DNA from 2 places in the Plantactinospora sp. WMMC1484 genome. Region 2 is predicted to be linked to the other one. Evidence: predicted binding sites of a transcription regulator. Region 2 holds the regulator's gene; the other holds the start of a gene.
What was found. The regulator HrcA, encoded in region 2, represses chaperone genes, less so after heat shock. The targets are predictions, from matches to a motif close to GGTTNGCACNCTCNNNNNGAGNGTGCNAACC.
Positions count from the first base shown of each region.

Region 1 (14,305 bases), 670 kb from region 2:
TCGCGTGACCCTGGCCGACATCGACGCGATCGCGGTCACCGCCGGCCCCGGGCTGGCCGGCGCGCTGCTGGTCGGGGTGGCCGCCGCCAAGGGCTACGCGCTCGCCGCCGAGAAGCCGGTCTACGGAGTGAACCACCTCGCCGCGCACGTCGCGGTGGACACCCTGGAGCACGGTCCGCTGCCCGAACCGGCGGTCGCGCTGCTGGTCTCTGGTGGACACTCGTCCCTGCTGCTGGTGGACGACCTGACGACCGGGGTCACCCCGCTCGGCGCCACCATCGACGACGCGGCGGGGGAGGCGTTCGACAAGGTGGCCCGACTGCTGGGGCTGCCGTTTCCGGGCGGCCCGCCGATCGACCGGGAGGCGAGGGCCGGCGCGGCGGACGCGATCGCCTTCCCGCGCGGGCTGACCGCCCCGAAGGACCTGGCCGCGCACCGGTTCGACTTCTCCTTCTCCGGGCTGAAGACCGCGGTCGCCCGCTGGGTGGAGGCGAGGCAGCGGGCCGGCGAGCCGGTGCCGGTGCCGGACGTGGCCGCCTCCTTCCAGGAGGCGGTCTGCGACGTACTCACCGGCAAGGCGGTCGCGGCCTGCCGCGACCAGGGCGTCGAGACCCTGGTGCTCGGCGGCGGCGTCGCGGCCAACTCCCGGCTGCGGGCGCTGGCCGAGGAGCGGGCGGCGAAGCACGGCATCCGGGTCCGGGTGCCCCGGCCGAAGCTCTGCACCGACAACGGCGCGATGGTGGCGGCGCTCGGCGCGCACCTGGTCGCCGCCGGGGTCGCCCCGAGCCGGCTGGACCTGCCCGCCGATTCCGCGCTGCCGCTGACCACGGTCAGCGTGTAGTGTTCCGGCGGCGTCGAGGGCGGGAGGAGTGATGGCCGACGTGATCGTACGGATGTGGGAGGTACGCGCCGAGCGGGCCGGCTTCGCCGACCTCCTCACCTGGGTCTGCGACACGGCCCTGCCCGAGCTGGAGCACAATCCGCTGCACATCTCCAGCGAGGTCTTCTCCTCCACCGACAACCGGCTCGTGGTCATTTCCAGGTGGCGGGCCAACCCGGTCTCGCTGCCCGACCCGCCCGCCCGGATGCTCGCCCGCACCCCGCACGTCTGGGACTTCACCCCGGTCGACCGCTGACCCGCCCTCGCCCGAGCCGCGGGGGCCGTCCGGCGGGTACAGCCTCGGTCTGACACGGCGAAGCGGGTGGTCTTCCGCCACGCCGAAGGCGGGTGACGGCGGGCAGGACCGGGAGCCCTATCTGGCCGCGCTCCGGGGTGGAGCGCACTATCTGCGCCGCGACCGGCTGGTGCACGGCATCGTGCTGATGCTCCTCGTCACGAATTTCGCCGACGCGGCGTACACCTCGATTCTCGCTCCGGTCTGGGCCACCGAGGTGGCCGGCTCGTCGACGGCGCTCGGCCTGCTCACCGCGGCGTTCGCGCTCGGTGCGGTGCTCGGCAACGCCGTCTTCACCCTCGGGGCGTCCCGGGTGCCACGGTTCGCCGTCTTCGCGGTGGGCTTCCTGCTCGCCGGGGCGCCCCGCTTCGTCGCGCTGGCCGTGCTGGACCGGCTCTGGGCGGTCTACCTGATCTCGTTCGTCGCCGGGGTGTCGGTTGCCGCGATCAACCCGATCCTCGGGGCGGCCACCTTCGAACGGATCCCGGAACGGCTCCGCGCCCGAGTGCTCGGGCTGACCCATGCGGCTTCCTGGGCCGGCATCCCGCTCGGCGGGCTGCTCGGCGGTCTCGCCGTCGAGCAGTTGCGGCTGCCGGCCGCCTGCCTGCTGCTCGGGGCGGCCTACCTGGTGGTGACCGTGCTTCCGTTCGTCCTGCCGGTCTGGCGCCAGCTCGACCAGCCGGCGACAGAAGCGACAGTGCGGTCCGGGTCATCGGTGGCGGAGCCGCCGGCTCGTCGGTCGACCGGGGCCGTCAGGGCCGGACCGCCCCGATGATCTGGCCGATCCGCTCCGGCGAGGTCTCCGAGCGCTGGTACTCCGGGCGGCTCAGCACGCCACCCATCCGGGGCAGCGGGTTGCGGTGGATCGCCGGACCGTCCGTGCTGACCCGGGCCGTGAAGTGGTATTCGTCGGCGCCGGTGGCCGCCGCGATCCGGGCGATGGTGCGCTCGGTGACCCCGCCGCCGGCCATCACCGCGAGCCGGCCGTCGGCCTTGGCGACCAGGTCCGCGATGAGCGGGGCACCGGCCAGTGCGCTCTCCTCCTGGCCCGACGTGAGCACCCGGGGCACGCCCAGCTCGACCAACTGCTCCAGCGCGTCGAACGGCTCCCGGACCATGTCGAAGGCCCGGTGAAACGTGACGTCGGCACCGTCGGCCGCGGCGAGCAGCCGCCGCATCGTCGGCAGGTCGATGGCGCCCTCGGGGGTCAGCGCCCCGATCACGACGCCGTGCGCGCCGACCGTCACCGCCGCCTGCACGTCGCGCACCATCGCGTCGACCTCGTACGGAGAGTAGATGAAGTCGCCGCCCCGGGGACGGACGAGCACGTGCACCCTGATCCGGCTCGCCGCGTGCAGCGTCACCTCGATGGTGCCGATACTCGGCGTCAACCCGCCCTCGAACAGCCCTGCGCAGAGTTCCACCCGGTCGGCACCGGCGCGTTCCGCGGCCAGCGTCCCCGCGACGCCGTCGACGCAGATCTCGAACGTGGTCATGCCAACCATCTCCAATAACCCCGAACCGACGTACACAACTCTGAGTAACCGTGAAGAGTCATTCAAGTTGGCGCCATCGATCCGAGTCAACCAGATGTGAGAATAAGCGCTGTGCAAGCGGGACGGGCGGGACGTAGCTCGTCATACCGACCCTGACCAGGGCATATCAGCAGGCGTCGGCTCGGCGGATGGCCGCCATGAGGACCACGGGCAGCAGGTGCCCGTCCACGTCGGACAGCGTGGGCCGCCTCACATCTCGAGGGGAGCGGCGAGGAGGTGTTCGAAGGCGAGTTCGGCGGCGCCGACCAGGGCGGCGTCCTCGCCGAGCTGGGGCGTACGCAGCCGGACCTGCTCGCGGGGTGTGGCCAGAGCCAGGGAGTTGAGCCGGCTGCGGACCCGGGCGGCGGCGGCGAGGTAGACGTCCCGGAGGGTGCCGCCGAAGATGACCACCCCGGGGTTGAAGATGTTGACCAGGTTGGCGACGCCGAAGCCGAGCCAGTCGCCGACCTGCCGGACCGCGGCCTGGGCGGCGGCGTCGCCCCGGGAGGCCGCGTCGACCAGCCGCAGGGCGGCCTCCCGACCGGCGGCCTCGCCCCGGCCGGCCGCCTGGAGCATGGCGTACTCGCCGATCTCGGTCTCCCAGCAGCCGTACGAGCCGCAGCCGCAGGGGCGGCCGCCGGGTTGCACCACCATGTGGCCGACCTCGCCGGCGTACCCGCCCTGCCCGGTGAGCCGCCGGCCGCCGACGATGATTCCGGCTTCGATGCCGACGTCCCGGTGCAGGTAGATGACGTCGTCGTAACCCCTGGCCGCCCCACGGGCGTGCTCGGCGACCGCGCTCACGTCGGCGGCGTTGCTGACCAGTACCGGGCGCTCCTGCGGCAGCAGCTCGCCGAGCGCCTCGGCCAGGGGCCCGTCCAGCTGGTCACCGGCGACCTCGGCAGCACCGTCGAGGCCGAGTCGCACGGCAGCCTCCGGGCCGAGTCGCATGGCAGCCTCCGGGCCGAGTCGCACGGCGGCCTCCGGACCGGGCTGCCCGGCGCTGTCGGGGCGGCGGAGCCGGCCGCAGACCGCGACACCGCTGCCAACGTAAACGGAGCCCTCCGGCACCGCCTGGTGCATCTCCTTCACGAAGCCGGCCAGCAGGGGAAGGGTCTCCACGGCCAGCAGCCCCGGTGGCCGTTCGGCCTGCCGGCGGTCCAGCACCACTCCGCCGAGACCGATCCGGGCGGCCCGGAGCCGGTCCGCCTCGATGCTGTACGCGTACGCGAAGACCCGGCCCGACTCGGGCCGGACGACCAGGGACGGTCGCCCGGCCCGCCCGGTCTCCCGGGGTGCCCGCTCGCTGACCAGTCCGGCGGCCGCCAGTTCGGCGGTGAGCGCGCCGATGGTGCTCCGGTTGAGCCCGAGCGAGGTGGTCAGCTCCGCCCGGGAGGTGGCGCCGTGGATGTGGACGTACCGCAGCAGCGCGCCGAGATTCTGCCGGCGAATCTCCTCCTGACTCGGCCCTGCGCGCATCGTGCCCCTATCGATTGCCTGTCACGCCGGCTCGACGTCGGGAGAGTGCGTCGACACTTGCCGCGAGGAGCAGCACCAGCCCGGTCACCACGAAGGTGAAGCCGGAACTGCGGCTGAGCAGCCCCATCCCGTTGTCGATGACGGCGATCACCGCACCGCCGAGCACCGCGTCGACGACCCGGCCCTTGCCGCCGAAGAGGCTGGTGCCGCCGATGACCGCCGCGCCGACGGCGTAGAGCAGGACCTTACTGCCCCCGGTGTTGGCGTCGACCGAGGTGGCCCGGCTGGCCGCCACGATGCCGCCGATCGCCGCCATCGACGAGCAGATCACAAAGACCGATATCCTGATCCGGTCGACATTGATGCCGGCCCGGCGCGCCGCCTCCCGGTTGCCGCCGACGGCGTAGATGTGCCGGCCGTACGCGGTGCGGTGCAGGACGAAGGTCAGCGCGACCAGCAGGACGACGATGACCGGCACGACGATCGGTACGCCCCGGAGCGAGACGAGCGGGTTGCGGCTGCGTTCGAGGTTGAGCAGGTACACGGCGGTGCCGACGAGCAGCGCGAGCGCGCCGATCCGGATCAGCACCACGGCGAGGGGTTCGCTCACCAGCCCGCGTGTGGTGCGGTTGCGGTGCCGTAGCAGTTGCACGGCGGCGTAGCCGGCGATGCCGAGCAGGGTCAGCGCCCAGCCGAGCCACGGCGGCATGTTCCGGTTGGCGATCGCCACCAGCACCTCGTCCCGGATCGAGACGTTGGTGCCGCCCTTGATCAGCAGCAGCACGACGCCCTGGAAGGCGAGGAACGCGGCGAGGGTGACCACGAAGGACGGGATGCCGATCTTGGCCACCAGGAAGCCGAGGGCGAACCCGATCACCATCCCGGTGACGATCGCGGCGGCGGCCGCGACGTACCAGGGATAGCCGTGCAGGGTGACCAGTTGGGCGAGGACCGCGGCGCAGACGCCGCTGGCGAAGCCGGCGGAGAGGTCGATCTCGCCGAGCAGCAGGACGAAGATCAGACCCATTGCGATCAGCGTCACCGCCGCACCCTGGGTGAAGAGGTTGGCGAAGTTTCCCTCGGTCATGAAGTTCGGGCGCAGCGCGGCGAAGACGCCGCAGAGCACGATCAGGCCGAGTACGGCCGGCAGCGCGCCCATGTCGCCGCCGCGCACCTTGGCCAGGTAGTCGCGGAAGTGGCTGCCGACCGTCGGCGTCGGCGCGGCCGGTGTCTCCACCGGCGGCGCGGCGATGGTGGGTGGGGCGCTCATCGATCGGCTCCTGCGCTCGTGGTTCCGGTGTGTGCGGTGTCGGCATTGCCGGTGCCGTTGCCGTTCTCGGAGGTGAGTCCGAGTCCGTTGCTGCGGCCTGCGGTGATCAGCTCGACCACCTGGGCGTGGGTCACGTCGCTCGTCCGCAGTTGCGCGACCATCTGGCCGAGATAGAGCATGGCGATCTGGTCGGAGACGGCGAAGACGTCGTTCATGTTGTGCGAGATGAGCACGACGGCGAGTCCGTTGTCGGCCAGCCGGCGGACCAGTTCGAGGACCTGGGCGGTCTGCGCCACGCCCAGCGCGGCGGTCGGCTCGTCGAGGATGACCAGCCGGCTGTTCCAGAGCACCGCCTTGGCGATCGCCACGGTCTGGCGCTGCCCGCCGGAGAGGCTGGAGACGTGCTGCCGCAACGACTTCACCGTCCGGACGGAGAGCCCGGCCAGGGTCTCGGCGGCCATCTGTTCCATGGTCGGCTCGTCCAGGACGAGGCCGCTGCGCTTCTCCCGGCCGAGGAACATGTTCTGCACGATGTCGAGGTTGTCGCAGAGGGCGAGGTCCTGGTAGACGACCTCGATGCCGAGCGAGGCGGCGTCCCGGGGATTGTGGATGTGCACCGGCCGGCCGTCGAAGAACATCTCGCCGCCGTCGGCGGCGTAGATGCCGGCGACGCACTTGACGAGGGTGGACTTGCCGGCGCCGTTGTCGCCGACGAGCGCGGTCACCTCGCCGGGGTGGACCGAGAAGTCGACGTTGCGGAGGACCTGGACGGGACCGAAACTCTTGTCGATCCCGCGCAGTTCCAGCAGGGGTGTCGCGGACACGGGTTGGTCTCCTTTGCGCGGGTGTCCGGTCGCGGGTGTCCGGTCGCGGGGTAACCGATCACGGGTCCGGTCCAGTTTGCTCTGGGGCGGGGGACGCCGCCCGGTACGGATGCGTGGCGTACCGGGCGGCGTCTCGGCAGGGCCGGTCGGGGCCCGGTGCCGTCGTGCGGGTCAGCTCACGCCGGCCTCGGTGCAGGCGGCGGCGAAGGCGCCGGTGCAGAGCTCGTCCTTGCTGATGAAGCCGTCGGCGACGACGTCCTTGACGTTCTCCTTGTAGATGGCCTTCGGCTCGAGCAGCACCGCCGGCACGTCCCGGTTGCCCTCCGGGTCCTTCACCGTGGTGGGCGCCTCCTTCTTCTCGCCCTTGGCCAGCGCGATCGCCAACTCGGCGGCGGCGTCGGCCTCCTGCTTGATCGCCTTGTAGACGGTCATGCACTGGTCACCGGCGAGGATGTTCTGCAGCCCCTGGAGGGTGGCGTCCTGGCCGGTCACCGGGACCTTGCCGTTCAGCTTGTTCTTCTTGAGGATGGAGATCACCGCGTTGCCCAGCCCGTCGTTGGCGGCGAGTACCCCGTCGATCTTGCCGTTCTGCTGGGTCATCATCTGCTCGAAGATGGTGCCGGCCTGGGTGTTGTCCCAGCCGGGCACCCACTGGTCCGGGCCCTTGACGTACTCGCCGGAGTCGTACTTCGGCTTGAGCACGCTGTCGTAGCCGTTCTTGAAGAGCGTGGCGTTGTTGTCGGTCTCCGAGCCGTTCAGCTCGGCGACGACCGGTTTCTGGGCGCCCTTGTCGGTCAGGCACTTGACCAGGCCCTCGCCCTGGAGCCTGCCGACGGCCTCGTTGTCGAAGCTGACGTAGTACTCCGCCGAGCCGCCCAGGGTCAGCCGGTCGTAGTCGATGGTGAGTACGCCCTGGGTCTTGGCCTTGTCCAGGACCGCCTTGCCGGTGCCGGAGTCCAGGTTGACGATCATGAGGACGGTGACGCCCTGGGTCATCATCTGGTCGGCGATGGTCTGGAACTGGGCCTTGTCGTTCTGGGCGTTCTGAATGATCGAGTCGACGCCTGCGGCCTGGAACGCCGCCTCCAGGTACTTGCGGTCCGCGGTTTCCCAGCGGTCCGACGAGGCGCTGTCCGGAAGGATGACGCCGATCTTGGGCTTGGCCTCGGTGCCACCTTCGCCGCCGGACTCTTCGCCGCAGGCGGCGAGGCCGCTGGTGGCCAGCAGGCCCACGGCAGCGATGGTGAGGATCCCTCTGCGCATTGCACGGGTCCTTTCGGGGTGGGTGTGGTGTCTCGGTCACAGCGGTGGTACGCCCGAGCGGGTCGCCGCGTTGCCCGCTGGCCTCCCCCCGTTGGGCTGCCTCGGAGCGCCTCCGTCCGGTCGCGACTCTGGCGGGGTGCGGGTGGGCTGTGGCGACCGGCCCGCCTCACTTTTGTTGTGTCCGGCAACGTATTTCGCGGGAAGTCGCCGGGGCAAGGTCGTAAGGGCCCCGAGTTTGTTGCAGGGGATAACAATTCGGCAACGTGACCGACATCCCCGGATTGGCCAGCGGTGATACGCCGGAAATGATCGATGGTGATGCAACTGCCCGGTGCGCCCGGCACGTCCGGCGGAGCCGGGCGCCTCAGGACGTCGCGACCGGTGCGGTGACAGCGCCGGTGAGTCGGATCAGGTCCGCCGGCGCGAGTTCGAGCTGCAACCCCCGCCGCCCGGCCGAGACGTAGACCGTGGGAAAGCGTTCGGCGGAGGCGTCGACGACGGTACGCAGCGCCTTCCGCTGCCCCAGCGGGCTGATCCCGCCCCGGACGTAGCCGGTGGTCCGCTCCGCCAGGGTCCGGTCGGCAAGCGTGGCCCGCTTGCCGCCCACCGCCGTGGCCAGCGTCTTCAGGTCCAGCTCGCCGGTGACCGGGACCACCGCCACGGTCAGCACCCCGTCGACGCTGGCGACCAGCGACTTGAAGACCCGTTCCGGCGGCACCCCGAGCGCCGCCGCCACCTCGGCGCCGTAGTTCGGGGTGTCCGGCGCCACGTCGTACGGGTGCAGGGTGTGCGGGATCCGCTGCCGCGTCAGCAGCGCGGTCGCCGGTGTCCCCCTGCCCGCCACAACCGGCACCCTATCGCCGGCCGACTGCCTGGACGGTGTTGGGAGGGGGCCCTTCTACGACAGAAAACGATAAGAAGGGGCCCTTCCTTACAGGCCGTCCCGCGGCGGGTGGCAGAGCAGCGCCGTGGGTGCGCCGGCGACCCGGGTGAGCACCAGGCTGATCGGCTCGGTCCCGGTGAGCCGCAGGTCGCGGCGGAGCCGCTCCGGTTCCAGTGCCGAACCGCGCTTGAGGATCTCGGCGCGGCCGACGCCGAGCTCCCGGAGTCGGGCCCGCAGCCGCTTGAGTGAGAAGGGGAGCGACTCGACGACCTCCAGGCACCGGGCGTACGGGGTGGGGGCGGCGGCGTCGGCGTACACGTACGCGATCTCCGGGTCGGCGAGCGTGCCGTCGACGGTGTCGGCGAACTCGGCGACCAGGTGGGCGCGGACCACGGCCGGGTCCGGGTCGTAGAGGTAGCGCCGGACGGGGCCGATCGGGGCCTGCCGGGTCCCGTCGCCGGTCAGTTCGTGCACCGCCGGATCAGTCGGCCCGTGCCGGGTCGGCCCGCCCGGCTCACCGGGCCGGGCGCCGGTTCGGACGTCGGCGCCGTGGGCTGCCGACCCGGTCAGCAGGGTCGCCCGGCGGGGGGTGCCGGCCAGTGGGGCGCTCCAGACGGTCGCCTCGACCAGGTCGCCTCCGACGCTGACCCACTCGCCCTCGGCGCCCGGCGGCAGCAGGGCGTGGTCGATGCCGGGTGCGACCTTGAAGACCGTCCGGGGGATCCGGCCGGCGAGGTCGAGCAGGAAGTCCCAGGAGGGGGAGTAGGCGGCCGGGTCGAAAACCCGCCGGCCGGTGCCGGGGCGGCGCCGGGCCGGATCGCAGAAGACCGCGTCGACCGGCCGCCCGTCGACGGCGGTGACGTCGAACCGGGCCGCGTCGCCGAGTTCGACCGTGAACCGGTCCGCCACCCCGGCCGCCCCGGCGTTCGCGGCGGCCATCGCCGCGGTGAGCGGGTCGGTCTCCACGCCGTACACCCGGATGCCGGCCCGGGCGGCGGCGATCGCGTCCGCGCCGAGACCGCAGCCGAGGTCGACCAGGGTGCGTACCCCGGCGGCGCGCAGCCGGGCGGCCCGGCGGGCCGCCACGCCGGGGCGGGTCGCCTGCTCCAGACCGGCCCGGGTGAAGAACATCCGGGCGGCGTCCGGGCCGAACTTGGCCGCCGCCCGCCGCCGCAGCTCGGCCTGGGTCAGCGCGGCGGCGGCGAGCCCACCGGATATCCCGGCCGAGCGCAGCGTGGCCGCCGCGACCAGCGGGTCGCCGCCGGCCAGGTCGGCGGCGGTGGCCAGCGCGGTTCCCCCTTCCGGGGTACGCAGTGCGGCCAGCTGGTCAAGGTCCACCGCAGCATTGTGCCGGCCGGAGTCCCCGGCGGGCGTGTCGGGTTGGCACTCTCCTTGACGGAGTGCTAGCCGCAGGCATAACCTGCGGTTAGCACTCTCAAACCGAGGGTGCCAACTTCCGGGCGTTGTCCGGAAGTTGAACGCCAGGCGGACCGGCACCCGCGACGACGGCCCCGCCAGGTGGCATGTGGCAGATTGACGCCGGTCGGCGCGCCGACCGGCACAGAAACCAGTACCCCAGGAGGGTATGCCCGTGACTACCGCGACCAAGGTTGCGATCAAGCCGCTCGAGGACCGGATCCTGGTCCAGGCGAACGAGGCTGAGACGACCACGGCGTCGGGCATCGTGATTCCCGACACCGCCAAGGAGAAGCCGCAGGAGGGCACCGTCCTCGCTGTCGGCCCCGGCCGTTTCGACGACGACGGCAACCGGATCCCGGTTGACGTCAAGGTCGGCGACACGGTCATCTACTCGAAGTACGGCGGCACCGAGGTCAAGTACGCCGGCGAGGAGTACCTGGTGCTCTCCGCCCGCGACGTCCTCGCCGTCATCGAGAAGTGATCTGACCGATCCAGTGACGCTGCCCCGGACCGGCCCTGCCGGGCCGGGGCAGCGCTGCGTGAAGGGACCCTGTTAACACAATGGCGAAGATTCTGAGCTTCTCGGATGACGCCCGGCACCTGCTGGAGCACGGTGTCAACACGCTCGCGGACACGGTCAAGGTCACTCTCGGCCCGCGCGGGCGCAACGTCGTCCTGGACAAGAAGTTCGGTGCCCCGACGATCACCAACGACGGTGTGACCATCGCCAAGGAGATCGAGCTCACCAACCCGTACGAGAACCTCGGCGCGCAGCTGGTCAAGGAGGTGGCGACCAAGACCAACGACATCGCTGGCGACGGGACCACCACCGCGACCGTGCTGGCCCAGGCGATGGTCCGGGAGGGCCTGCGCAACGTCGCGGCGGGCGCCGGTCCGGCCGGGCTGAAGCGGGGCATCGACGCGGCGGCCGAGAAGGTCTCCGCGGCGCTGCTGGAGAAGGCCGTCGAGGTGGGCAGCCGGGAGTCGGTCGCGCACGTGGCGACGATCTCGGCGCAGGACGCCACCATCGGCGACCTGATCGCCGAGGCGATGGAGAAGGTCGGCCGGGACGGCGTGATCACGGTCGAGGAGGGTTCGACCCTCGCCACCGAGCTGGAGGTCACCGAGGGTCTCCAGTTCGACAAGGGCTTCATCTCGCCGAACTTTGTCACCGACACCGAGTCGCAGGAGTCGGTGCTCGACGACCCGTACATCCTGATCACCACGCAGAAGATCTCGTCGATCGAGGAGCTGCTGCCGCTGCTGGAGAAGGTCCTCCAGAGCGCCAAGCCGCTGCTGATCATCGCCGAGGACGTGGAGGGGCAGGCGCTCTCCACCCTGGTGGTCAACGCGATCCGCAAGACCATCAAGGTCTGCGCGGTCAAGGCGCCCGGCTTCGGCGACCGCCGCAAGGCGATGCTGCAGGACATGGCGATCCTGACCGGCGGCGAGGTGGTCGCCCCCGAGCTGGGCTACAAGCTCGACTCGGTCGGCGTGGAGGTGCTCGGCACCGCCCGGCGGGTGGTGGTCGACAAGGACAACACCACCGTCATCGACGGCCGGGGCCGGGACACCGAGGTCGCCGACCGGATCACCCAGATCCGCAAGGAGATCGAGGCATCTGACTCCGACTGGGACCGGGAGAAGCTCCAGGAGCGGCTGGCGAAGCTCTCCGGCGGCATCGCGGTGATCAAGGCCGGTGCGGCGACCGAGGTCGAGATGAAGGAGCGTAAGCACCGCATCGAGGACGCCATCGCCGCGACCAAGGCCGCGGTGGAGGAGGGCACCGTACCGGGTGGCGGCGCCGCCCTGGTGCAGATCGTCTCGGTACTCGACGACGACCTGGGCCTGACCGGTGACGAGAAGGTGGGCGTCTCGATCGTCCGCAAGGCGCTGGTCGAGCCGCTGCGGTGGATCGCCCAGAACGCCGGGCACGACGGCTACGTTGTCGTGCAGAAGGTCGCCGACAGCGGTTGGGGCACGGGGCTGGACGCCGCCACCGGCGAGTACAAGGACCTGGCCAAGGCCGGCATCATCGACCCGGTGAAGGTGACCCGCAACGCGGTCTCCAACGCGGCCTCGATCGCCGGGCTGCTGTTGACCACCGAGAGCCTGGTCGTGGAGAAGCCGGAGAAGGCCGAGCCGGCCGCTGCCGGGGGCCACGGCCACGGGCACGGCCACGGCCACCAGCACGGTCCGGGCTTCTGACCGGTCCGGCGACCGGTCCGGCCTACTGACCGGTCAGGACCGGATCGACGCCGATCCTCGCCGGCCCGGCCGACCCGTGTGGTCGGCCGGGCCGGCGGAGTCCGGGTGCCGGCCCGGAAGAACCGGCGCCGGTATTACGAACTCCTGACGCGACTTTCCGCGCCGAGCCCGGCCGGTAACACTGGTCGGATGGACGCGAGCCCGCAGCAGATCCGAGCGGAGCCGGCCACGGTCCCGGTCCGGCGGCCCGTTCCGGCACGCCGCTTCGGCGCGCTGGCCGGGGTGGCCGCCGCCGCGGTCGCCGTCGGCGCGGCCGAGGCCGTGGCGGTGCTCACCGGGCCGCGCTCCGCGCCGCTGGTCGCGGTCGGCGGCGTCGTGGTGGACCTGGCGCCCGCACCGCTCAAGCAGTTCGCCGTCGACGTCTTCTACGTCTACGACAAGATCGCCCTCCTGGTTGGCACCGCGCTGCTGCTGGCCGGCTTCGCCGCCCTGGTCGGGCTGGTCGCGCTCCGCTCGCTGCTCCTCGGGTACGCCGGGATCGCCCTCTTCGGCGCGGTCGGGGTGGTGGCGGCGCTGACCCGGCCCGGGGCCGGCCCGCTCGCCGCGCTGCCGTCGCTGGTCGGGGCCGGACTGGCGGCCGGGGTGCTCTGGCTCTTCGTGGCCGGCCCGCTCGGCCGGGCGCTGGCCGTGCCGGCGGCTCCGGGTGACGTTGCCGCCCACCCGGGTGACGTTGCCGCATACCCGGACGCGTACGCCCGGCGGCGGTTCCTCACCGGCGTCGGGCTGACCCTCGGTGGTGCGGCGGTCGGCGGCCTCGGCGGGCGCTGGCTCTCCACCCGCCGGGGTGTCTCGGCCGCCCGCTCGGCGGTCCGGCTGCCCGCCCCGGCCAGCGCGGCGGCACCGGTGCCGGCCGGGGTCGACCCGGTGGTGCCGGGCCTGTCGCCGTACGTGACGCCGAACCGGGACTTCTACCGGATCGACACCGCGCTGGTGGTGCCGCAGGTGGATCCGGAGGCATGGCGGTTGCGGATCACCGGCCGGATACGCAACCCGATGACCCTGAGCTACGCCGACCTGCTCGCCCGGCCGATGATCGAACGGCACATCACCCTGGCCTGCGTCTCGAACGAGGTCGGCGGCGACCTGATCGGCAACGCCCGCTGGCTCGGCGTGCCGCTGGGCCCGCTGCTCGCCGAGGCCGGGCCGCTGGACGGGGCGGACCAGGTGGTGGGTCGCTCCGCCGACGGCTGGACCTGCGGCAGCCCGACGGCGCTGCTCACCGACGGGCGGGACGCGATGCTGGCCGTCGGGATGAACGGCGAGCCGCTGCCGGTCGAGCACGGCTTTCCGGTCCGGGTCGTGGTGCCCGGCCTCTACGGCTACGTCTCGGCCTGCAAGTGGCTCGTCGAACTGGAGCTGACCAGCTTTACCGACTTCGACGCGTACTGGGTGCGCCGGGGCTGGTCGGCACGGGGACCGATCAAGACACACTCGCGGATCGACACCCCGCGGGCGGGCCGGAGGCTGGCGGCCGGCGAGGTCGTCGTCGCCGGGGTGGCCTGGGCGCAGCACGTGGGGATCCGTCAGGTCGAGGTACGCGTCGACGACGGCGACTGGCAGCCGGCGACGCTGGCCGCGTCGGTCTCGACCGACACCTGGGTGCAGTGGTCCTGGCGGTGGCCCGCCACCCCGGGCGAGCACAGCCTGCAGGTGCGGGCGACGGACGCCAGCGGGGCGGTGCAGATCGGCCAGCCGCGCCCGGTCGCTCCCGACGGCGCCACCGGCTGGCACGCGGTCCAGGTCACCGTCTCCTGAGGAGCGGGACGCCGGTCTCGCTCCACCATTCGCCGCCCCGGATCGTCGTCACCCGCCGGACTCCTGCCGTCCATGTCGGAGACACCTCGCGTACACCATCGAAGGCGTTCACGGTGCCTACATTGTCTGCTGCGGGTCACCTCGACTTCCACTCGCCTGCCGTGTCGGTGGTGACCGTCGCGGGACGCCACGGGGGTGTGCGGTGCAGGACGGCCATTTCGTGATGAGCACGCAGGACAGGCCGCCAGCGGAGCGGCTCGACTACTGGCGCGAGATGTTGTCGCGGTCACTGGGGCGGGTGCAGGTCTGGGCCGAGCGCCCGGCCGACTTCGCCGCGTCGGTACGGACGGTCTGCCTCGGCGCCGTCGATCTCTCCGTCTACGAGCTCTCGTCGTTGCGGGTGGCGCGTACCCGGAAGATGATCCGATCCTCGG
Region 1 is NZ_CP186055.1:2,235,745-2,250,049, forward strand. It holds gene tsaD (tRNA (adenosine(37)-N6)-threonylcarbamoyltransferase complex transferase subunit TsaD) at 1-841, shown strand, start outside; gene ACN28C_RS09900 (hypothetical protein) at 882-1,136, shown strand; gene ACN28C_RS09905 (MFS transporter) at 1,258-1,950, shown strand; gene ACN28C_RS09910 (copper homeostasis protein CutC) at 1,928-2,671, opposite strand; gene ACN28C_RS09915 (ROK family transcriptional regulator) at 2,921-4,189, opposite strand; gene ACN28C_RS09920 (sugar ABC transporter permease) at 4,197-5,459, opposite strand; gene ACN28C_RS09925 (ATP-binding cassette domain-containing protein) at 5,456-6,283, opposite strand; gene ACN28C_RS09930 (sugar ABC transporter substrate-binding protein) at 6,455-7,546, opposite strand; gene ybaK (Cys-tRNA(Pro) deacylase) at 7,911-8,390, opposite strand; gene ACN28C_RS09940 (THUMP-like domain-containing protein) at 8,478-9,767, opposite strand; gene groES (co-chaperone GroES) at 10,015-10,329, shown strand; gene groL (chaperonin GroEL) at 10,410-12,056, shown strand; gene ACN28C_RS09955 (molybdopterin-dependent oxidoreductase) at 12,246-13,871, shown strand; gene ACN28C_RS09960 (helix-turn-helix domain-containing protein) at 14,095-14,305, shown strand, end outside.
Region 1: groES (co-chaperone GroES) is a predicted target of HrcA. The motif match lies at 9,854-9,884, and genes of this name have one in related genera.

Region 2 (14,305 bases):
ACACAACGTCGCCGACATCCGCCTGAGCAGCACCACCGACATCTGACGGATGTTAGGAGGGGGCCCTTCTTCTACAGAAAACGATAAGAAGGGGCCCTTCCTTTCACCAGCGGCCGAGGCGGGTGGCGAGGACGGCGAGCGCGGCAACCCCGGCGGTGGAGGTACGCAGCACCTCGGGCCCGAGCCGGACCGGTACGGCACCGGCCGAGGTGAGGGCGGCCAGTTCGGCCGGGGAGATCCCACCCTCGGGGCCGATCACCAGCACGATGTCGCCGGTGCCGGGCAGCTCGGCGGTGCTGAGCCGGGCCTCCGCCTCCTCGTGCAGCAGGAAGCCGGCGGCGGCTCCGGTGATCCGGCGGGCGACGGTCCGGGTCGGCTCGGCGGGTGCCTGTGGCGTGCCGGAGACCGCCGGCAGCCAGGGCCGGCGCGCCTGTTTGGCCGCCTCGCGGGCGGTGGCGACCCAGCGCTCACGGGCCCGGGTGCCCCGGTCGCCGCGCCACTGCACCACCGAGCGCTCCGCCGCCCAGGGCACGATCTCGTCCACCCCGACCTCGGTCATCGCCTGCACCGCCAGCTCGGCCCGGTCGCCCTTGGCGATGCCCTGCACGACGACGAGACGCGGGTCGGGCGGGTCGGCGTACCGGCGGGTGGTGACGGAGGCGGTCAGGGTGCCCCGGCCGACGGCGGTGACCACGGCGGCGACGGTGCCGCCACGTCCGTCGGCGAGCAGCAGCTCCTCGCCGGTACGCAGCCGCTGCACCGTCGCGGCGTGGTGCCCCTCCGGGCCGTCGAGGGTGACGAGGTCGCCCGGCGGCAGCGACTCGACCAGGAACAGCGGTGCGCTCACGGCGAGGAGGTTAGCGGGTCGACCGGCCGGCGCGGCCGCCCGACCGGCCGGCGGGTCGTCCCGGCCGGCCGGGACGGCGGGTCAGCCGTGGCCGTTGAAGGCGTCGCGCATCCGGGAGAAGAAGCCGCCCTGCTTGGTCAGCTCGGCGACCTCCTCGCCCCGGGTCTTGGCGAACTCGCGCAGCATCCGCTCCTGCTCGGCGTCGAGCTTCGTCGGGGTGCGCACGTCGAGGTGCACGTAGAGGTCGCCCCGGCCGGTGCCACGCAGGTGCGGCACGCCCCGGGCCCGCAACCGCAGCGTCGAGCCCGGCTGGGTGCCCGGCTTGACGTCGACCGGCTCCTCGCTGTCCAGCGTCTTGATCGTCAGCCGGGTGCCGAGTGCGGCGGCGGTCATCGGCACCGTGACGCGGCAGTGCAGGTCGTCGCCCTTGCGGGAGTAGACGTCGTGCGGGCGCTCGTGGATCTCGACGTAGAGGTCGCCGGCCGTACCGCCACCGGGGCCGACCTCGCCCTGCTGGGCCAGGCGGATCCGCATGCCGTCCTCGACCCCGGCCGGGATCTTGACGGTCAGCGAGCGGCGGGTACGCACCCGGCCGTCCCCGGCACAGGTCGGGCAGGGGTGCGGGATGACGGTGCCGTAGCCCTGGCAGACGGTGCACGGCCGGGACGAGACGACCTGGCCGAGGAAGGTGCGCTGCACCGACTGCACCTCGCCGCGCCCGCCGCACGCCTCGCAGGTGGCGAGGTGGGTGCCGGGGGCGGTGCCGGCGCCGGAGCAGGTGGTGCAGAGCACGGCGGTGTCCACCGCGATCGGCGCCTCCACCCCGAACGCCGTCTCCGGCAGGTCGAGTTCGAGCCGAAGGATCGCGTCCGCGCCCGGCCTGGTCCGCGGGCGCGGCCCGCGGGAGCCGCCGGCGGCGCCGAAGAACGCGTCCATGATGTCCTGGAAGCCGACGAAGGGGCCACCGGCGCCACCCGGGCCGGCACCTGGCCCGGCACCGGGGGCCAGCGGGTCGCCGCCGAGGTCGACGATCTGCCGCTTCTGGTCGTCCGAAAGGACTTCGTACGCGGCGTTGATGTCCTTGAACTTCTCGTGTGCCTCCGGATCCGGATTCACGTCCGGGTGGTACCGCCGCGCCAGCTTGCGGTAGGCGCGCTTGATGTCGTCGTCGGAGGCGTCCCGGCTGATGCCGAGAATCCCGTAGTAGTCCTTGGCCACTGCGTTCCGTGTCCTCATGTCTGTCTCGCGTTACCGTCCGCCGGTCGTCGTCAGGTGAGTGCGGTGGTCTCGTCAGGTGAGCTTGGTGGTCACTGCGCCAGCACGTCGCCGACGTAGCGTGCCACGGCCCGCACCGTGGCGATGGTGCCCGGATAGTCCATCCGGGTGGGCCCCAACACGCCGAGCCCGCCGACGATGGTCGTACCCGGACCGTATCCGGTGCTGACCACCGAGGTGGCCCGAAGGTTGTCGATCTCGTTCTCGTCGCCGATCCGGACCTGGAGCGTGTTCGGCTCCACCTCGCCGATCAGCTTGAGCAGGATGACCTCCTCCTCGAGCGCCTCGAGGATCGGCCGCAGCGAACCCTGGAAGTCGAGCAGGCCACCCCGGGTGAGGTTGGCGGTGCCGGCCAGCGCGATCCGCTCCTCGTGCCGCTCGACCAGCGTCTCCAGCAGGACGGTGGCGAGCGTGGTCATCGCCGGGCAGAGCCCGGGGACCGCCTCGTCGACCAGGGCCTGGACCAGGGGCGGGGTCTCGGCGAGCTTCCGGCCGCCGAGCCGCTCGTTGATCAGCCGGCGCAGCTCGGTGACGTCGTCGGCGCTGATCGGCGTGGGCAGCTCGACCAGCCGCTGCTCCACCCGGCCGGTGTCGGCGATCATGACGAGCATCAGCCGGGTGGTGGAGATCGGCACCAGTTCCAGGTGCCGGACGGAGGAGCGGGCCAGGCTCGGGTACTGCACGACGGCGACCTGCCGGGTGAGCTGGGCGAGCAGCCGGACCGTACGGTGCACCACGTCGTCGAGGTCCACCGCACCGACCAGGAAACGCTCGATCGCCCGCCGCTCGGCCGGGGTCAGCGGCTTGACCCGGGAGAGCCGGTCCACGAAGAGGCGGTAACCACGGTCGGTGGGGACCCGGCCGGCACTGGTGTGCGGCTGCCGGATGTAGCCCTCCTCCTCCAGCACGGCCATGTCGTTGCGGACGGTGGCCGGCGAGACGCCGAGCTGGTGCCGCTCGACGAGGGCCTTGCTGCCGACCGGTTCCTGGGTGGCGACGTAGTCCTCCACGATCGCGCGCAGCACGTCGAGCTTGCGGTCGTCGAGACCCATCCTCACCTCCCTGCGACGTCCCGGCCCCGGCTGGGCGAAACGACCGGGGCGACCACGACGGTCGGGCCACGGAATCCCCTGGCACTCGACTGTAGCGAGTGCCAGTCTACGACCAAGACGTACCCGACGCGATGATCGTTTGGATGGGCTATCCGAACCCGGACAACAGGCTTGCCAGCACACCCTACCCCGGTCGACCTAGCAGGTACGGTCGGCTATTGTCCAGACTCGATCCGAGGGGTGGGTGGCGCCGCTTGTCCCCGCCCCCTACCGTGACCGCATGACTGAACCACCTCGCCCTCCTGGTGAGTACGGCGGCCAGCCCCACGACCCCACCGCCCCGATGTCTCCGGGCTCGTACTCGACGCCCGGCGAGGGATACCCGCCGCCGCCCTCGGCACCCCAGTACGGCGCATCCGACACTCCCCCGCCGACCTCCGGCGGCGGCACATACCCGACCTCCGGCGGCGGCTACCAGCAGCCCGGCGGCTACCCGCCGCCCGGCGGCTATCCCCCGCCCGGTGGCGGCTATCCGCCCCCCGGTGGCCAGCCCCCGGGCGGCGGCTACCCCGGTGCCGGCTACCCACCGCCCGGCAACCCGTACGGCGGCCAGGCCCCGGCCGGCTACGCCAACGACGACGAGAAGACCTGGGCCCTGATCGCCCACTTCGGCGGCATCGTGGTCGGCTTCCTCGCCGGTCTGGTCGCGCTGCTGGCCAAGGGCAACGAGTCACCGACCGTCCGCGCCCACGCGGTCGAGGCGCTCAACTTCCAGATCACCTGGGGCATCATCTCGATCGTCTCGTTGATCATCGGCATGTGCACGATCGTGCTGCTCTTCCTGCCGTTCATCGCCTGGGTGGTGGTGCTGGTCTTCTCGATCATCGCCGGCATGAAGGCGAACGAGGGTGTGCTGTACCGCTATCCGATGACCATCCGCATGGTCAAGTGAAGGAGGGGGCCCTTCTTATCGTTTTCTGTATAAGAAGGGCCCCCTCCTAACAAGTCAGGGCAGCACAAGTCAGGGCAGCAGCTCCCGGGCCACCGCGTCGGCGAGCAGCCGGCCCCGGAGGGTGAGCACGGCCCGCCCCGTCGCGTACGCGGACCCGTCCAGCAGGCCCGCCTCGTGGGACCGGGCCGCACCTGCCCGCCCCTGGTCGTCGAGGGTGGCCAGCGGCAGTCCGGTGGCGAGCCGGATCCGCAGCAGCACGTCCTCCACCCGCCGCTCCTGCGCCGACAGCACCTCCCGGGCCTGTCCCGGCGAGGAACCCGCGCCGAGCCGGGCGGCGTAGCTCGCCGGATGCTTCACGTTCCACCAGCGGACCCCGCCGACGTGGCTGTGCGCGCCCGGTCCGAGACCCCACCAGTCGCCGCCGGTCCAGTAGAGCAGGTTGTGCCGGCAGGCGGCGTCCGGCGTCCGGGCCCAGTTCGACACCTCGTACCAGGAGAAGCCGGCCGCGTGCAGCGCCGCCTCCGCGGCCAGGTAGCGGTCCGCCGCGACGTCGTCGTCCGGGTACGGCAGCTCGCCGCGCCGCATCCGGGCGGCCAACCGGGTGCCGTCCTCGACGATCAGGGCGTACGCGCTGACGTGGTCCACGCCCGCCGCCAGCACCGCCGCCAGCGACGCCGCGAAGTCCTCGGCACGCTCCCCCGGTGTCCCGTAGATCAGGTCCAGGTTGACGTGCGCGAACCCGGCGTCCCGGGCCTCCCGGGCGGCCTCGGTCGCCCGGCCGGCGGTGTGCCGGCGGTCGAGGATCGCCAGCACCGCCGGGGTGGCCGACTGCATGCCCAGGGAGATCCGGGTGTAGCCGGCGGCCCGAAGCTCCTTGAGCGAGGCCGGGGTCACGGACTCCGGGTTCGCCTCCGTGGTGACCTCGGCGTCGGTGGCCAGCCCCCAGGTCCGGTCGATGCCGTCCAGGATCCGGGCGAGGTCGTCCGGGGGGAGCAGGGTCGGCGTACCGCCGCCGACGAAGACCGTGTCGACCCGGGGCGGCGGCCGGTCCGCCAGCACCCGGCCCGCGAGGGAGAGCTCGGCGAGGACCTGGTCGGCGTAGCCGTCCCGGCCCGCCGCGCCGCCGAGTTCGCTCGCGGTGTAGGTGTTGAAGTCGCAGTAGCCGCAGCGGCTGGCGCAGAAGGGCACGTGGACGTAGACACCGAAGCCGCGGTCGCCGACCGTGGCCAGGGCGGCGTCGGGCAGCGTCCCGTCGACGGGTACGGGCTCACCCGCTGGGAGCAGACCAGGCATGCGACTAGTGTGCCGCCATGACCTCACCACCGGATCCGCTCGTCCGGGTCTCCACCACGCATGGCGTGACGACTCTCACCCTGGACAGCCCGCACAACCGCAACGCGCTCTCCAGCGTGCTGCTCGGCCAACTGCTCGACGCGCTGGGCGCGGCGGCGGCCGACGACGACGTCCGGGTGGTGGTGCTCTCGCACACCGGCCCGGTCTTCAGCTCCGGCGCCGACCTGAAGGAGACGGCGGCGGCGTACCGCGAGGGCACGGTGCCGGTGGCGATGCTGGGTGACGTACTCGCGGCGATCTGGGAGTGCCCGAAGCCGGTGGTGGCCCGGGTCGGCGGGCCGGTCCGGGCCGGCGGCCTCGGCCTGGTGGCGGCGGCCGACATCGCGATCTGCGCCCAGGAGGCGACCTTTGCCTTCACCGAGGTACGGCTCGGGGTGATCCCGGCGGTGATCTCGGCGACAGTGCTGCCCCGGCTGCAACCCCGGGCCGCCGCCGAGCTCTACCTGACCGGGGACACCTTCGACGGGCGCCGGGCGGCCGAGATCGGGCTGGTCACCACGGTCACCACGGCGGAGGCGCTGGACGAGACGGTCGCCTCCTACTGCCTGGCCCTGGTCCGGGGTGCGCCCGGTGCGCTGGCCGGCGCCAAGGAGTTGCTCCGGGCGGCGGGCGGGCGGCGGTACGACGCCTCGGCGGAGAGCTTCCGGGCCGACCTGGCACGGCTGCGCGACCTGTCGGTCCGGTACTTCCACTCCGAGGAGGGCCGGGAAGGAGTCACCGCGTTCGGCGAGAAACGGGCCGCTCGCTGGGTACCCCCGGGAAGCTGACCGCCGTACCGGCCGGTCGGCGTTGGCAACCGCTCCGGAACTTTGGGTCGCCGAAGTAGGCTGTGTCCGACTATCGAGCAGGGGGTGGCGGGTGCAGACTCGGGGCATGGTTGCGGCGGGCCTGGCGCTTGCGGCGGTCGCCGGCTTCGGCCTCTACCTGGGCGCCCGCGAGGTCGGGCCCAGCCTGCCGATACCGAGCGCGGCGCCCGGCTGCGTGGTCGAGGCAGACGGGCGGGTCAAGCTGAACGCCGAGCAGATGGCGAACGCGGCCACCATCGCCGCCGTCGGCGTCCGGCGGAACATGCCGGAGCGGGCCGTGGTGGTGGCCCTGGCAACCGCGTTCCAGGAGTCCCGGCTGCGCAACCTGGCCGGCGGCGACCGGGACTCGATCGGGCTGTTCCAGCAGCGCCCGAGCCAGGGGTGGGGCACGCCGGAGCAGATCCGGGATCCACGCTACGCCGCGACCAGGTTCTACAACGCGCTGAAGAGGGTCCGCGGCTGGGAACAGATGGAGGTCACGGTCGCGGCGCAGAAGGTGCAGCGGTCGGCCTTCCCGCGCGCCTACCAGCAGTGGGCGGACGAGTCGGAGGTGCTGACCCGGGCCCTGCTGGGCAACGCCACCGGCGCGGTGGCCTGCACGGTGGGCCGGCAGCCGGCGATGCGCGGCGACGCGGCCACCGCCGCGCTCACCGCCGGGCTGGAGCTGGACTGGGGCCGGCTGGAGACGTCGGCTCCGATCGAGTCGACCGGGCTGGCGGTGCCGACGACCGATCCGCGGGTGGGCTGGCGCTACGCCCACTGGCTGGTGTCGCACGCCGATGATCACGGGGTGAAGGCGGTGCGCTTCGGCGACCTGCAGTGGACGGCGGACGGCGGGGCCTGGTCACAGGTCGAGGACGTGACGCCGACGCCGCACCAGGTGGTCGCCGAGGTCTTCGCGGACTGAGCCGAGGTCTTCGCGGACCGAGCCGAGGGCGACCGGACCGATCCGGAGGTCGCCCGGACCGATCCTGCGTCGATTCGGTTGCACGCCTGCAGTTTCGATAACCCGCAGTGATTGCACAAACGGGCAAAGTCGGATCTACTCCCCAGTTTGCCGACCAGACGGTCACGCCGGGTGATGCGTCGACTTCCGTGCGTACCCCTGGACGATCTACGTCGATACGCCGGCCGAGCGTCCGGATGCGGGTCTTGCGGAGAGGGTTACGATCGGCAGCCTGTGTGTCCAGAAAGAGTTTCACCCTATGGGGAGGGGAAGCGGTGTTCGACTACGGCGGCTTGACCGGATACGAGCCGATCAGTGACACGGACCGCAAGGAGTTCCACGAGCAGGGCTTCCTGTTGCTCCGCAACGTCCTGACCGAGGATCACCGTGCGGCCCTGGAAGCGGCGGTCGACCGGGTCTACGCCGAGGAGAAGGCGGCCGGCAACACCACCAAGGACGGCACCCTGCACCTGCTGGGCTTCCTGGAGCGGGACGAACTCTTCGGCGATCTGCTCACCCACCCGATCGCGTTCCCCTACATGTGGGGCCTCGCCGGGTGGAACATCTACACCCACCACAACCACCTGGACGTCACGCCACCGGCTCTGGAGCCGGAGAAGCCCTACTGGGGCTGGCACCAGGACGGCTACCGGCAGAACTCGGACCCGGAGACGATGGATCCGAACGTGCCCCGGCCGATGTTCTCGCTCAAGGTCGCCTACGTGCTCTCCGACCTGTCGGAGAAGGGGCGGGGAGCGACAAAGGTCATCCCGGGCAGCCACCTGTGGAACTCGCTGCCGCGCCCGGCCGACCTGACGGTGCACAACCCCGACCCGGAGGGCACCGTCGAGATCACCGCCAACCCCGGCGACGCCTTCATCTTCGACCGGCGCCAGTGGCACTCCCGGTCCACCAACCTCTCCACCGTCACCCGAAAGATGCTCTTCGTCGGCTACACCTACCGGTGGATCCGGCCGCTCGACGAGCTGCACCCGGACAAGGACGGCACCTGGTACCAGAACCGGACCCCGGTACAGCGCCAGCTGCTCGGCGAGGGTACGCACACCGCCAACTACTGGGGCATCAACTGGAACGGGTACGTCGACGACGAGATCCCGTTGCGCAAGGAGCTGAAGGAACGCGGCCTGCTCGACCGCAGCATCCCCTGGCTCCGCTGACCCGCCGGATCGGCCGGTCCCGCCCTCGAGAGCTGCGGGACCGGCCGATCGCAACCCCTCCGGCTCGCGCCGACAGCTCCGCTCCGGTTCGGAAAGGCCCCGCACCGGCGATCGGACAAGGTACGCCGGAAGGGCCGGCCGGTATCCCTTCCGTCCCGGGCACGGGACCATTGCCCGCCGGGTGAAGCGTATAACCCTGGGTAATCTCCTGGCTCGTATCGGCGATCGATCCGGCCTCGCGGAAGTGCCGGCGCGCAGGCCGGATTATTCTCGGAGGGCGATACCGCCGGATAGCCGAGGCAGCGGCCAGCCGCCGGTTCTTGTGGCACCATAATGGGCCCGCTAACGCGACTGGACAACCACGTTATTCACGTTCGGCCCGACACCTGGCCCGCCGTTCGGGCCTGCCGCCGCCCGGTGCTCCTAGGCCAGTCGACCGGACATCCGGTAGACGTCCACGAGCAGCGCCCAGAAGTCGTTGTTCACCGGCTGGCCCTCTTCGTTGGTCAGCCGGTGCGCCGGACATTTCATGGTCGGACTCGACAACTCGACCCCGTGCGGCGCGACGCTGCCGAACCGGATTCTCTGCTGCCCCGCTGGCCCGACGGCCCGGAACTTGTCAAAGCCGATCCGGAACGCTCCACGTACGATGTCCGCGACCGTGAACCTGGGGTGCTGGATCTCCGTCGCGTCCCCCGTCAACTGCCGCATCCGGGCCGTCTCCTGTTGGTCGTGCAGGACGGAGAGACTGGCCAGCATCGACGTGCTGCCCCGCAGCGTCTGCTCGAGGGCCTCCCCGGACAGCCCCAGGCACTCCCGCCCGTACGTCAACGCGGACTCCAGGCAGATCAGGGCCTCCAACAGGGCGAGGCTGATGTTGCGCTTGAACTTGTGTCGCAGCGACGCCGCCAACTCGTCTGCGCCGGCTCCGGGGCGCGGCACGAGTTGGTCCTCCCAGACGACCGCCGTCCGGTGCTCGGCGACCACCGCGAGGGCGTGCTCCAGGACCGGCGACGGGTGGGCGAACAGGTCGTCGACCAGGCCCCGAAAAAGCTGGTCGAGCCGCTGGAGATTGTCGACGAGATCGCGCCCTGGTGCCGTACGGCGCAATTCTGTCAGCGCCTCGGAATCCCGCAGCACGGAAAACCACTCTTCGACCAGGGGGGTGTACGCCTCAAGGTACAACGCGACCTTGGGATGCCGGTCCGAAACCTGTTGAGGTGACACCCTGACGCTTCCTGAGAGAGAGCCCACAGACACTTACAGAGCGTAACATGGAGAGATCATTTAAGCAAATGTGAGTAAACGTCTCAACTGTAGGTGACGAAAGCCGGTCGATCACCACAGTCGATCGTGCGGCCGTGGAGAATTTAGCGGTTTACGGCAATCTGCGCCAGGCCCGCCGGTATCGATCCGTGCCGGCCGGCCCCGGAACGCCAGCAGGGGCGCCGGCCGAGTCGGCCGGCGCCCCTTGCTACCGGGAGCGGGGTGCTCAGTACCGGCTGACCCGGCGACGGCGGCCGACCCCGGCCACCAGGGCCACCGCGATGGCCGCCAGCACCACCTGGACCAGGAGCTCCATCCAGTCGATGCCCGGTGTCACGGTGGCAATGCCGGCGGCCCGGGCGATGACCGTACCGAGCAGCGCGGCACCGACACCGATGAGCATGGTCAGCCAGATCGGCATGTCCTGGCGGCCCGGAACGACCAGACGACCGAGAGCGCCGATGATGAGACCGACGATGAGCGCGGTGATGATACCCCAGACGGTGAATTCCACGGCCGTCCTCCTTCGAATGTGTCACACGTTGGCGTGGTGACTGCTAGATTCCCGGCCGTCGAAAAACTCAAACCGGCCTAGCGACCCAGACGCCGCGCCGCGGCCCGAACCGCCGCATCCATCGTGGGAAAGGCCAGCGGGGGCGGATCCACCAGGGAAAACCAGGCCAGCCCGGTCGACTCCGCCGGGTTGAGCACGATTCGTCGATCGTCCAGGCTCGCCAGGAAGAAGATGTCGAGCACCGGCAGGACCTCGTCCTGGAATTCGTAGCTGCCGATGTACATGCCGAGCTGGTCGCCGAGGATGACCGTCACCCCGAGTTCCTCCCGGGCTTCCCGCATCGCGGCCTCGGCCGGGTGCTCCCGACCGTCGCAGAAGCCGCCCGGCGTCTCCCACCGCCCGATCATCGGTTCCGCCGCCCGCCGCAGCGCCAGGAAGCGCGGCCCGTCGGAACCCGGTCCGCCGCCGGAACCGGATCGGCCGCTGAGACCGGAGCCACCACCGGCACCAGCCCCACCATCGGCACCAGCGCCACCATCGGCACCAGCCCCACCGCTGGTAGCGCATCCGTCGCTGGCGGCGGATCCGCTGCTGGTCGCCGGGTCACAGTCCAGGATGACCAACCCGACGGTGGGTCGGGCGTTGACGAAGAGCTGGTAGCGGCACCCGGTGCAGGTGGCCGGCGGAGGGCCCGGCAGCGGTGCCGCGCACCGGGGGCAGAAGGCGGCCCCGGGGCCGTACCCCCGGGGCGTCACTTCCGGCCGCCGCCGCCCTTGCCGCCGTCGCCGGAGTCGCTGGTGGAGAGGGCGGCGATGAAGGCCTCCTGCGGCACCTCGACCCGGCCGACCATCTTCATCCGCTTCTTCCCCTCCTTCTGCTTCTCCAGCAGCTTGCGCTTCCGGGTGATGTCACCGCCGTAGCACTTGGCCAGCACGTCCTTGCGGATCGCCCGGATGGTCTCCCGGGCGATCACGCGGTTGCCGATCGCCGCCTGGATCGGCACCTCGAACTGCTGCCGGGGGATCAGCTTCTGCAGCTTCGCCGCGATCGACACGCCGTAGTTGTACGCCTTGTCCTTGTGCACGATCGCGCTGAACGCGTCCACCGGCTCGCCGTTGAGCAGGATGTCGACCTTGACCAGCTCGGACTGCTGCTCGTCCGAGGGCTCGTAGTCAAGCGAGGCGTAGCCCTTGGTGCGGCTCTTGAGCTGGTCGAAGAAGTCGAAGATGATCTCGGCGAGCGGCAGGGTGTAGCGCAGCTCGACGCGGTCGGCGGAGAGGTAGTCCATTCCCTTCAGCGAGCCGCGCCGCCCCTGGCAGAGTTCCATCACGGCACCGACATAGTCGTTCGGGGTCAGCACGGTGGCCCGGACCACCGGCTCGTACACCTCGGCCACCTTGCCGGTCGGGTACTCGCTCGGGTTCGTGACCGTGACCTCCTTGCCGTCCTCCAGCATCACCCGGTAGACCACGTTCGGTGCCGTGGAGATCAGGTCGAGGTTGAACTCGCGCTCGAGCCGCTCTCCGATGATCTCCAGGTGCAGCAGGCCGAGGAAGCCGCAGCGGAAGCCGAAGCCGAGCGCGGCAGAGGTCTCCGGCTCGTAGCTGAGGGCGGCGTCGTTGAGCTTCAGCTTGTCGAGCGCGTCCCGCAGCGCCGGATAGTCCGAACCGTCGATCGGGTAGAGCCCGGAGTAGACCATCGGCTTCGGATCCTTGTAGCCGCCGAGCGCCTCGGCCGCCGGCCGGGTGTTGATCGTGACGGTGTCGCCGACCCGGGACTGCCGGACGTCCTTCACGCCGGTGATCAGATAGCCGACCTCGCCGACCCCGAGCGCGCCGGCCTTCTGCATCTCCGGGGAGATCACGCCGATTTCGAGCAGTTCGTGCACGGCGCCGGTCGACATCATCTTGATCTTGTCGCGCGCCTCGATCCGGCCGTCGACGACCCGGACGTACGTCACCACACCCCGGTAGACGTCGTAGACGGAGTCGAAGATCATGGCCCGTGCCGGGGCCTCCGCCTCCCCCACCGGCGGGGTGAACTGCCGGACGATCTCGTCGAGCAGGTACGGCACCCCCTCGCCGGTCTTGCCGGAGACCCGGATGCAGTCGCCCGGGTCCCCGCCGATCAGGTGCGCCAGCTCCTCGGCGTACTTGTCGGGCTGGGCGGCCGGCAAGTCGATCTTGTTGAGCACGGGGATGACGTGCAGGTCGTTCTCGAGCGCCAGATAGAGGTTGGCCAGGGTCTGGGCCTCGATCCCCTGGGCGGCGTCGACCAGCAGGATCGCCCCCTCGCAGGCGGCGAGCGACCGGGACACCTCGTAGGTGAAGTCCACGTGCCCAGGCGTGTCGATCATGTTCAGCACGGCCTGCTGGCCCTGCTGTTCGCCCTCGCGCACGGTCCACGGCATGCGGACCGCCTGGCTCTTGATCGTGATGCCGCGCTCCCGCTCGATGTCCATCCGGTCGAGATACTGGGCGCGCATCTGCCGCTCGTCGACCACACCGGTGAGCTGCAACATCCGGTCGGCCAGCGTCGACTTGCCGTGGTCGATGTGGGCGATGATGCAGAAGTTCCTGATGCGGCCGGGTTCGGTGGCACCAGGAGTGTTCGCGCCGGAGTCGGGCGTCGGTGGCACGGCGATCCGTTCTGCTTGGCTGACGACGATGGGCTTTCTATGTTCCCATGCCGCCCGGAAGCGCCCGGCCGAGGCCGCCGGATCACCACCGCGAGTTCCGTCACCACCGGGCAGCACGCAGGGTCCCGCGCCACCGCTGCGGGGCGACGGCCCGGTTCGGGTACGCGCTCGCCCCACTCGCCCACGCCGCCGCAGGGCGCGGCGCCGACGGCTGGCAGCGGACGGCAGCGGACGGCAGCGGACGGCAGCGCCAACGGCCGACCTCAGGACGGCGGCGCCACGGCCGACCGGGGGACGGCGAAATCCGCGCTACGTGACCGGACCAGGGCAGACTTGACATCATGGCCGCCATCTCCGTACCGCCCCGCCCGTACGACGCGACCGCCGTACGGCCGGCCTGGGCAGATCTGCCGGCTGACCTGCGGGCCGCGATCGCCGCCCGGCTGGGCGCCCGGGTCAACTGGGCGAGCACCGCCGGCGGTGGCTTCACCCGGGGGTTCGCCGGAGTGTTGCAGACGGTGGCCGGGGACCGGGTCTTCGTCAAGGCGGCGTCCCTGGTCGACCAGCGGCACCTCAGCGACTGGTACGCACGGGAGGTCGCCATCACCGCCGCGCTGCCGGCCGGGCTTCCCGCCGCCCGCCCCCGCTGGACGCTCACCGCCGCCGGATATCACGTGATCTGCCTGGACGCCATCGACGGTCGGATGCCGGGGCTGCCCTGGGCCCCGGCCGAACTCGCGGCGACCCTCACCAGCTACGCGACCGTGGCGGAGGCACTCCGGGAGCCACCGGCCGAGCTGGTGGCCGTGGGCGTACCCCGGCTCGCCGACCTGGCCCGGGCGGACCTCGCCTGGTGGGCCGAGCTGGCCACCGGCCGCGAGACGCTGTCGGAGATGCCCGCGGTCGCCCAGCACCGGCTCCCCGAGCTGGCCGCCCTGGAGGCTCTGCTCCCCGGGTACGCCGACCGCACGTCCCTGATCCACGGGGACCTGCGGGTGGACAACGTCCTGCTCGACGCGAGCGGGCTCGCCTGGCTCTGCGACTGGACGTGGCTCTGTTACGGCCCGCCCTGGTTCGACCTGGCCGGGCTGCTGGTCACCGCGTACGCCAGCGGGCTGGACGCCGACGGCCTCTTCCGCGCCCACCCGGCCGCGCGTGACGCTCCGGCCGACGGACTCGACGCCGCGCTCGCCGCCCTCTCCGGGTACTGGCTGATCCGTGCGGCGGCCGGCCCGAGCGCCGGCTCGCCGCACATGCGGGCGCACCAACGGTGGAGCGGCGAGACCGCGCTCAACTGGCTGGCCGAGCGGCAGGGCTGGCGGTGACCGTCCGGACGGGGACGACGATGAGCCGTTTTGGCCTCGGCGGGGCGTAGCTGGTAACGTAGCTCTTCGCGCGTGCCGACACGGCCGCTTGTGACGTGCGTCGTCGCCCGCGCACCAAGGCAAACGTAACCCTAGCTACCAGGACGAGGCTGT
Region 2 is NZ_CP186055.1:2,901,954-2,916,258, reverse strand. It holds gene ACN28C_RS12940 (glycoside hydrolase family 3 C-terminal domain-containing protein) at 1-46, shown strand, start outside; gene ACN28C_RS12935 (16S rRNA (uracil(1498)-N(3))-methyltransferase) at 104-847, opposite strand; gene dnaJ (molecular chaperone DnaJ) at 929-2,065, opposite strand; gene hrcA (heat-inducible transcriptional repressor HrcA) at 2,155-3,174, opposite strand; gene ACN28C_RS12920 (DUF4870 domain-containing protein) at 3,455-4,126, shown strand; gene hemW (radical SAM family heme chaperone HemW) at 4,196-5,419, opposite strand; gene ACN28C_RS12910 (enoyl-CoA hydratase-related protein) at 5,437-6,246, shown strand; gene ACN28C_RS12905 (hypothetical protein) at 6,353-7,192, shown strand; gene ACN28C_RS12900 (phytanoyl-CoA dioxygenase family protein) at 7,507-8,409, shown strand; gene ACN28C_RS12895 (hypothetical protein) at 8,833-9,636, opposite strand; gene ACN28C_RS12890 (GlsB/YeaQ/YmgE family stress response membrane protein) at 9,902-10,189, opposite strand; gene ACN28C_RS12885 (NUDIX hydrolase) at 10,267-10,944, opposite strand; gene lepA (translation elongation factor 4) at 10,941-12,827, opposite strand; gene ACN28C_RS12875 (phosphotransferase family protein) at 13,169-14,152, shown strand.